Regions from separate parts of the Chryseobacterium tructae genome, predicted to be linked through region 1. Evidence: riboswitches for the same ligand, from Rfam matches in the RefSeq annotation. Region 1 holds a riboswitch; the other holds the start of a gene.
The links. Region 1 has a riboswitch for S-adenosylmethionine ahead of QWZ06_RS24580 (TonB-dependent receptor plug domain-containing protein). Riboswitches for the same ligand answer to the same signal wherever they lie in the genome.

Region 1 (5,158 bases):
CAGGGGTTTGAGAAAGCGGAACTTACGGAATCGGGCGCGGTATCAGTAAAAACAGGAATTTTCACAGGTCGTTCACCTAAAGACAGATATATTGTTCAGGATGATGTTACAAGAGATACAATTTTCTGGGATGGTAAAGTAAACTTACCAACAACGTCGGAAATTTTCGGGTCTTGTAAAGAACTAGTGATGACTCAGCTTTCAGAAGCTAAGAAAATTTATGTAGTAGATGCTTTCTGTGGAACAAATGCAGATACAAGACTTAAAGTAAGATTTATCATGGAAGTAGCATGGCAGGCGCATTTTGTTACCAACATGTTTATCCGTCCTTCTCACTATGAGCTTGAAAACTTTGGCGAACCAGATTTCACAGTAATCAACGGTTCCAAAACAACAAATCCTAACTGGGAAGCTCAAGGATTGAATTCTGAAAACTTTGTCATGTTCAACCTTACTGAAAAACTTCAAATCATTGGTGGTACTTGGTATGGCGGTGAGATGAAGAAAGGTATGTTTGCAATGATGAACTATTACCTTCCATTAAAAGGTATGGCTTCTATGCACTGTTCTGCAAACGTAGGTGAGAAAGGTGATGTAGCTTTATTCTTTGGTCTTTCAGGAACAGGAAAAACTACGTTGTCAGCAGATCCGAAAAGGTACCTTATCGGTGATGACGAGCACGGATGGGATAATAACGGAGTATTCAACTATGAAGGAGGATGCTACGCTAAAGTAATCGACCTATCAGAAGAAAAAGAACCGGATATCTTCAGAGCGATCAAAAGAGATGCACTTCTTGAAAACGTTGTAGTGAACAATGGACAAGCAGATTATACTGACGGGTCTATCACTGAAAACACAAGAGTTTCTTATCCAATCTATCATATCAACAAAATTGTATTACCATCTAAGGCTGGTCATGCGAAGAAAATCGTTTATCTTTCAGCAGATGCATTCGGAGTACTTCCTCCGGTTTCTATCCTGAACGAAGATCAGGCTCAATACCACTTCCTTTGCGGTTATACTTCTAAATTAGCAGGGACTGAAAGAGGAATTACTGAACCTCAGCCATCTTTCTCTCCGGCATTTGGAGAAGCGTTCCTTACATTACACCCAACAATGTATTCTAAAACATTGATCGGAAAAATGAAAGAACACGGAGCTAAAGCTTATTTAGTAAATACAGGATGGAATGGTACTGGTAAGAGAATTTCTCTAAAAGATACAAGAGCAATCATTGATGCAATCATTGACGGATCTATCGATAACGCTCCTAAAACTCAGGTTCCAATCATGAACCTTGAGATTCCTACTGAACTTCCAAACGTTTCTACAGGTATCCTTGATCCTAGAGATACGTACGAAAATACTTCAGAATGGGAAGAAAAAGCAAAAGATCTTGCTTCAAGATATATCAAAAACTTCGAACAGTATTGCGGTACTGAAGAAGGGAAGAGACTAATCCCTTCAGGACCTCAATTGCAAGAGCAAACTATCTAATCAGATAAAGTACAAATAGAAAGCCTCATCATTGATGAGGCTTTTTTATTTTTACTCTCGCTGATTAAGCTGATTTTACAGATGTTTGGGGAAAAATATGAAACCCTATAAAAATAAGATCTGCGTAATCTGCTAAATCTGCGAGCAAAATATTTATATATTATAAAATCTGAAGATTCATGATTTGATTATTTCAAACTCAGGATTGCCAATCTGTATCCATCCATCCCAAATCCGGATAAAACGGCATCGGTATTGGCTGCTGTAACGGATTTCTGTCTGAATTCCTCCCTTTTATAAATATTGCTGATATGAACTTCTATTTTTGGCTTTCTAATATTCTTCAGACAGTCAGCGATCGCATAAGAATAATGGGTAAAAGCCCCTGGATTAATTACAACAGCATCAAAATCATCTTCCTGAAGCCTGTTGATCAGTTCGCCTTCAATATTGGATTGATAATAACTTAATTCATGAGTGTGAAACTCAGATTTTAAGTTTTCCAGATATGTTTCCATAGAAATATTTCCGTAGATCTCAGGTTCCCGGGTTCCTAAAAGATTTAGGTTTGGCCCATTTATAATCAAAACTTTCATTCTATAAAATTAAAAAGTTTTTTCAATTAAAGGTTAAAAACTTTAGAATCTCTTGTGTTTTTGTAATTATAGTATTGATAATGATATTTGTCATGTTTAATAAAATGATAATCGTTATAATTCCTTTTTGTGGAGGGTTTTAATAAAAACTTATGTTAATTTTTGAAAAATTATCATGAAAATCTATAAGTCTACTTGTTTTATAGACTAAAAGTTTATAGCTTTGCAACCATATTTCGATCGGCTTATAAAGAAAGATGGAGGGAACTGACCCTACGAAGTCTTGACAACCTGCATTGTGTAAGGTGTTACATTCAGCCTTTAAAGGAAAAATAAGCATTTGGTTTATCGTATTTATCGATGCCCTTTGCTGACTTTTCGGTAAAGGGCAAAATTTTAATATATGGTAAACAAAATTGATTATGATTAGTAAAAATTTATTCAATTCTAAAATTTGGATTCCGTCAGTTGCTGCCTTTTTTCTAGGGGTGGTAAGTGTAAACGGACAGAATTCCAAACCTAAAAAAGATACTCTTAGAGAAAAAGAAATTGATGAAGTGGTTGTAGTAGCCTATGGAAAGGCAAAAAGAAACAGCTATACCGGATCAGTAGCAACAATTTCCAGCGATAAAATCAATAACAGACCCGTAACCAATGTTACGAAAGCATTAGAAGGACAAGTTCCCGGAATTCAGGTTACGGGTGCTTCAGGGCAGCCTGGAGCTACCGCTACCATCCGAATCAGAGGAGTAGGCTCGGTAAGTGCTTCCAGTGAACCTCTATATGTTGTAGATGGAATTCCTTTTGATGGAAATATCAATGGAATCAGTCCTAATGATATAGAATCCATCAGTGTACTAAAAGATGCCACTGCAAGTGCTTTGTATGGTTCAAGAGGGGCAAACGGAATTATTATCGTTACTACAAAGTCTGGTAAAAAAGGTGAAGCAAGAGTCAACTTTAATATAAGTCAGGGATTCTCAGGCAGAGCAGTAAAAGACTATGAACAAGTAAATACTGATCAGTATTTCCAATTATACTGGGAGGCAATGAGAAACGGATATCAGTCTGGTTCAATTTCAGCTCAGCAGGCAGCGCAGATGGCGACGGATAATATTATTTCTAATTTAGGGATTAATCCTTATGGAGCTAATTATCCAAAACCAATAGGCACTGACGGAAAGTTATTACCGGGAGCAAGAGCTTTATGGAATGATGACTGGAGAGATGTTTTACAAAGAGTGGCTTCCAGAAATCAGGTAGATCTTGATATCAGTGGTGGAAGTGAGAAAAGCAATTATTTCTTTTCATTAGGATATTTGGACGATAAAGGAATGGCGATTGAGTCAGGGTTTAAAAGATATAATACAAGGTTAAAGATTAATTCAGAAGTTAAAAAGTGGCTGAATGTTGGGGTGAACCTAAGTTATACCAACAGTATTCAGCAGGCTCCGAGTTCTTCAGATTCTAAGGCAAGCAATATTATTCAGGCTGCGAGAGCGATTCCATCTTTCTATCCATACTTGAAAGAAATCCTGACGGTTCTTACGTATTAGACGCTGACGGAAACAAAGTATATGATTTTGGGAGATACAGACCTACGGCAGCACTTCAGAATCAGAATTTAGCGGCAAGCTTACCATTGGATAAGAATGAAAATAAGATTGATAACTTTTCAGGAAAAGGTTTTATGGAATTAACATTCCTTCCGGAATTGAAATTTAGATCAAGCTTTTCTGTTGATTTGGTGAACTATAATGAACATTATTATACGAATCCGCTTCTTGGCCAAGGAAAGAGACCGGAGGATCTGTAAGAAAGACCAATAGCAGAACGCTTTCCTATACCACCAGTAATATTCTTACCTATGATAAGAGGTTTGGCAGGCACCATATTAATGTGTTAGGTGGACATGAATTTTACAAATATGACTACCAGATTATTTCTGGAAGCAGACAAGGGTTTTCATTGCCTAATTACTATGAACCTGATGCCGCTTCTTTATTGGTAGATTTCGGAGGAAACAGTGATAAGTTAAGCTTATTAAGTTTCCTTGGAAAAGTGGAATATGACTTTGATAATAAATACTTCTTATCCGCATCAACAAGAGCAGATAGCTCTTCAAGATTTTCAAAAAATAACAGATGGGGAACATTTTGGTCTGTCGGCGGATCTTGGAAACTTTCAAACGAAGAGTTTGTTAAAAACCTGAATTTCTTTAATCTATTGACGTTGCGTGCAAGTTATGGTGGACAAGGAAATGACAAATTACAAAAGCCAAATGGTTCAGCTCTTTATTATGCTTACCAGGAATTATATAAAGATTCACCGCTTGCTGGTGAACCCGGAAAAACATTAGAAAAAGTAGGTACTCCTAATCTGATATGGGAAACGAACCTTAACCTGAATGTAGGGTTGGAGTTTGCGATTCTTAATAACAGGATTAAAGGTAATGTAGAGTATTTTGAAAGAAAAAGTAAAAACCTGTTGTTTAACGTACCGGTGGCTCCGTCCTTAGGAATTAGTGACTATCCGGCCAATGTAGGAACCATAAAGAATACTGGTTTTGAATTTTCATTGTTTACTACACCTATTAAAACGGAAGATTTCCAATGGAATGTCGATGTTAACCTAAGTACTTTAAATAATAAAATCACAAAATTACCTAACGGGCCACTTGTGATTGGAACGACTAAGCAATTGAATGTAGGAGGTTCTGTTTATGATTTTTTTACATTCAGGAATGGGCAGGGGTAGACCCAAGCAACGGAAAGCCATTATGGAAGACCATTACGAAAGATGCTAATGGAAACCAGGTAGAAGGAACAACATCCGAATATGCTAAAGCTACAAAAAAATATTGCAAGGTTCTGCTTTACCTAAGCTAACAGGAGGTGTGAGTACGAGTATCAATTATAAAAAGCTTTGATTTTTTTCAGCGCTGTTAACATTTAAAAATTGGTGGGAAGATTTTTGGATTCAGATTATGCTTCCATCTTACATAGCGGAAAACTTAGGCGGACGTGCATGGGGAACAGAAATGCTGAACAGATGGACTCCGG
Region 2 (5,158 bases), 180 kb from region 1:
TGAAGAATGTTCTGCCGTTAACACCTCATCAGACCAATTACTATCAAATCCTTTTTTATTGAATGCTATTTTCTTTGAATTGGCTACAGCAACAACTTTCAGATCTACTTTTTTACGTCTTTTAATTTCTTCCGAAGACTCAAGAACCTGTTCGATTAATGTTTTCCCTACATTTCCATGGCCAATAATAGCCAGATGAACGGTCTTCGGTTTTTTGAAGATCTCAGATTCTATAATGTTTCTGGTTTTTTCATCCTGTGAAGAAGTCACTACAATGTTCACTCTGTTTTCACCGGCAACCTGATTGAGCAGCAATGGGAAAACATTGTTTCTAGCCAATTCTGCAAAGACTTTATTGGAATCTTCTGCTACAAAACCAATCACAGAAACATTGTTGATGCTATATATTTGAGATACTTTTCCTGATTTTCTTTCTGCTTCAAACTCATCAATAAGACAAGCTACTGCTTTTTCAGCATCGTTTTCGTGAACTAAAATAGAAATTCCGTTTTCTATGGCTTGCTGAGAGATTACTCCCACACTGATACGCGCTAAAGTAAGCGCTTTAAAAATTCGTCCGTCAATTCCGATTTCTCCTAAGAAATCTTCTCCTTCAAATTTGACAATTGATCTGTTCTTCAAAAATTTTATTTCTTTAGCATTTTTCATTACTTATAAAATGTTTTTTATGATATTATTTAATTGTTGATATTCCATTAGGAAGGCATCATGCCCGTGTATAGATTGGATCTCGTGATAAGAGACATTCTCCTTTTTCTTTTTCAGATTCTCAAAACACATTCGGATTTCAGAAGCCGGGAAGAATAAATCTGTATCTACGGAGATCATGTGCATTCGTGCTTGTATGCTCTCCAGAGCTATTTCATCAGCATTGATATTCATCAGCAAATGATTCATCAGTTTGTACGCCTGTAAACTAAACCTTTCGTTTAGTGCATTGCCATGATAAACCAGCCAGTCTTCTGATTGTAAGCGTTGCTTTTCCTGATTGTATTTGTTTTGAAATCTGTCATTAAGTGATTCCGGAGTTCTATAACACAACATGGCGTGAATTCTAGCTTTTTGCAATGGTTCATCTTTATCATTCAATAAAAATTTCTGAACCAGACATTGTGCATGCAGCCAATCGTGTGTTCTATAATCACAGGCAATGGGAATAAAAATCTCGGCTAGCTTTGGTTGCTTTGCTAACATTTCCCATGCAATTCCTCCTCCAAGGGAGCCTCCAATAATGGCGTATAAATTTGTAATATGTAAAGCCTCTAATCCTTTCAGAAATATGTTCGCTATATCTGAAGGGGTGAAGTCTTCATAGTCTTCAATTAAAAAATGATCGTATCCGTTTCCGGGGATGTTGAAACACAGAACAGTATATTTGTCGGTATCAACGATCTGATTTTCGCCTACCAATTGTTTCCACCAGCCTTTTTCTCCGGATACGTTTGAATTTCCGGTAAGGGCATGGTTGATTAAAATGACAGGGGCTGTAAACAGGTCTTTCCCGAAAAGCTCATAGCTCAACGAGATATTGTATTCCTTTTGGGAATGAGTTTGATACGAAAGATTAATATAGTTTAGTTCTGTTTTCAATTCTATTATATATTTTAATACAATTGAAAATGCCACAGGAAATGGCTGAAAAGAACTTCAGTAAGTTATCTGTCCAAAATAATTTTGGTAGAACGTAGCACCTTCTTTGCTTGCGCAAAGGGTTGCTAAGGTTTCATAGGGTCTAATCCCTCAACCTTTCTTGATAACATTTTCAATATTTGAATGAACGAATGGTGCAAAGGTAGTTCTTTTCTTTTAAAATCAAAAAAAAATTAATTTAATATTTTAAAAAGCCCTTAAAGACAAGTATTTCAAGGGTATATTAATTATTCTTCAGACAAAAACAATTGGAATTATTTTGCAAAAAAGCTACCTTCGTATGGAAAAATGATGATATATGATCGCCGAAAAAGAAAGATTACAAGATACCAAATGGAAAAACTGGGGACCTTATGTAAGCAACCGGCAATGGGGAAATGTACGGGAAGACTATAGCCCGAACGGAAATGCATGGAACTACACCAATCATAATAATGCGGAAAGTTATACCTATCGCTGGGGTGAAGAAGGTATTGCTGGAATTTCTGATGTAAAGCAATTGTTCTGTTTTGCTCTTTCGTTTTGGAATAAAAGAGACAAAATCGTTAAAGAGCGTTTCTTTGGTCTGAGCAACCCTCAGGGAAACCATGGTGAAGACATCAAGGAAATTTTCTATTATCTGGATAACACTCCTACTCATAGCTATATGAAGATGGTCTATAAATATCCGATTAATGAATTCCCTTATGATGAACTTGTTGCTGAAAACGGAAGACGCAGCAAACAGGAACCGGAATATGAGATCTTTGATACCGGAATATTTGATAATGATGCTTATTTTGATATTTTCATTGAATATTGTAAAGCAGATCACAATGATATTCTGGTAAGGGTTACGGTTTGCAACCGAAGCCAACAAGATGCTCCGATAGTAGTAGCACCAACAGCCTGGTTCAGAAACAACTGGAAATGGGGTTATAATACCTATAAAGGAGAAATGAATGCCTCCGATGACGGAAGTATTACTATTGGACACGACAGTATTTCCATCAAAAAGTTTTATTCAAGAAATGGAAATGCCCAAAGCGTATTCTGCGAAAATGAAACCAATACTCCAAAGCTGTATGGAGCACCACAGGCAGAAATACTTATTTTAAAGATGGGATCAATGATTTTATCGTCCATCATAGTAACACCGTAAACCCTGAAAAAAGAGGAAGCAAAGCTTCTTTTCTAATTGACGAACTCATTGGAGCCGGACAATCTCAGGTCTTTGAATTCAGACTATGTCCTGAGGAAAGTGATGAGCCTTTTGAAAATTTTGATAAAATCTTTGAAATCAGACAATCTGAAGCCGAAGAGTTCTATCATGAAATTCAGAATGATACCACCAATGAAGACGAAAGGAATGTGCAAAGACAGGCCTTCGCAGGCCTTCTATGGAATAAACAATTTTATCACTATAATATCGGGAAATGGCTGAAAGGAGATCCTAATTTTGAAGCTCCAAGAAACTTTAATGACTATGTAAGGAATACCGAATGGAATCATCTTCACAATAAGGATATTATTTCTATGCCTGATAAGTGGGAGTACCCTTGGTATGCAACCTGGGATCTTGCTTTTCATTGTGTACCTTTATCTATTATTGATGCAGAATTTGCTAAAGGGCAGCTTTTACTTCTTACCAAAGAGTGGTATATGCATCCTAATGGACAGCTTCCCGCCTATGAATGGAATATGAGTGATGTGAATCCACCTGTACATGCATGGTCATGCTTCAGGGTTTTTAAAATTGATGAAAAAAACAATGGAAAACCGGATTTATTATTCCTTGAAAAGGTATTCCAAAAGCTGTTGCTCAACTTCACCTGGTGGGTAAATCGAAAGGATAAGAACGGAAAAAATATCTTTGGTGGTGGTTTTCTTGGGCTTGATAACATTGGAGCTTTTGACCGGAATATGGAGCTAAAAGAGGGACAGCATCTCGAGCAGGCAGACGGGACAAGCTGGATGGCGATGTATGCTTTAAATATGATGCGAATCGCTATGGAACTCGCTCAGTATTATCAGGTGTATGAAGATATGGCGATTAAGTTCTTCGAACATTATCTTTATATCGCAGAAGCTATGGAAAACCTGGGCGAAGGTACCAAAGGGCTATGGAATGAAGAAGACGGATTCTTCTATGATGTTCTTCAGCTTGGAAACGGAGATAGTGTTTCTTTACGATTGAGAAGTATTGTCGGGTTAATTCCTTTATTTGCTGTAGAAATTGTAGATCATCGCCTTCTGGAAAAGATGCCCAACTTCAAAACCAGAATGGAATGGATCTTAAAAAATAAACCTGAACTTACTAAACTTGTTTCTCATTGGGATGAGGAAGGCCAGGGAAGAAAGCATCTGATGAGTATTCTCCGCAAGAACAGACTGACAAAGGTATTAACGAGAATGCTTGATGAAAAGGAATTTTTAAGTTCTTATGGTATCCGGGCAATGTCTAAAGTATATGAGGAAAATCCGTTTGTATTCTCTGTTCATGGCAATGAAAATATGGTGTATTATACTCCTGCAGAAAGTGATAGCAGAATGTTTGGCGGAAACAGTAATTGGCGTGGTCCCATCTGGTTTCCTATCAATTTCCTGATTGTGGAAAGTTTACAGCGCTTCCATTATTATTATGGAAACAGCCTGAAAGTAGAATTTCCAACCGGAAGTGGTGAGAAGAAAAACCTGGATGAAGTAGCTCAGAATATCAGCAAAAGGCTTTGTTCTATATTCTTAAAGGATGAACATGGCCAACGAGCTTTCAATGGTGGGAATCCAAAGTTCAATTATGATGAACATTTTAAAGATTACATCACATTCTTCGAATATTTCCATGGTGATAACGGACGTGGCGTAGGGGCTTCTCATCAGACAGGATGGACAGCAACTGTGGCCAAACTTATAAAACCGAGATTGACATTTTAAAAAAAATAACGAATAATAAATCATAGATGCCGGATGTTTCATTCGGCATTTTTCATTCTTCAAATTGATCAAAAAAATAGAAATCAGCGAATTACAATAAAAAAAGCATCAAACATTAACAAAAACTCCATTTCATATTTCTCTTTATTTTATTAGATTTACTTAATTAAAAAAAACAAACAAATATGAAAACAAAATTATTTTTGTTTGCCTCCCTTGTATGTACACTAGGGATGCAAGCGCAGATCGTTGATATTCCTGATACCAATTTAAAAACATTCCTTCTATCATCATCTCCCAGTAATACGATTGCTAAAAACCTAAATGGGAATTATTTTGCAATCGACAGTAATAATGATGGTAACATACAGCAAAGTGAGGCAGATCAGGTAGGCTCATTGGAAATCATCAATCTGGATATCAATGCAACAGGAAATAATCCTATCCAGAATTATCAAGGTGTCTTATCTTTTACCCATATTAAAAATATAAAAATTGATTACTGGAATGTTCCAACTCATCCATTTACGATCAATAACCTTCCTACTCTGGAAAATCTAGAGGTTTCTTTTAA

Region 2: linked by a shared signal. The riboswitch ahead of QWZ06_RS23710 (alpha/beta fold hydrolase) and the one ahead of QWZ06_RS24580 (TonB-dependent receptor plug domain-containing protein) in region 1 are both predicted to bind S-adenosylmethionine.

The regions. Positions count from the first base shown of each region.
Region 1 is NZ_JAUFQR010000003.1:188,763-193,920, reverse strand. It holds gene pckA (phosphoenolpyruvate carboxykinase (ATP)) at 1-1,500, shown strand, start outside; gene QWZ06_RS24585 (type II 3-dehydroquinate dehydratase) at 1,689-2,096, opposite strand; SAM riboswitch class I at 2,339-2,435, shown strand; gene QWZ06_RS24580 (TonB-dependent receptor plug domain-containing protein) at 2,519-3,652, shown strand; gene QWZ06_RS24575 (hypothetical protein) at 3,739-3,912, shown strand; gene QWZ06_RS24570 (SusC/RagA family TonB-linked outer membrane protein) at 3,996-4,853, shown strand; gene QWZ06_RS24565 (hypothetical protein) at 5,083-5,158, shown strand, end outside.
Region 2 is NZ_JAUFQR010000003.1:13,033-18,190, forward strand. It holds gene QWZ06_RS23705 (ACT domain-containing protein) at 1-669, opposite strand, end outside; gene QWZ06_RS23710 (alpha/beta fold hydrolase) at 673-1,611, opposite strand; SAM riboswitch class I at 1,674-1,781, opposite strand; partial or broken gene QWZ06_RS23715 (MGH1-like glycoside hydrolase domain-containing protein) at 1,970-4,584, shown strand; gene QWZ06_RS23720 (T9SS type A sorting domain-containing protein) at 4,770-5,158, shown strand, end outside.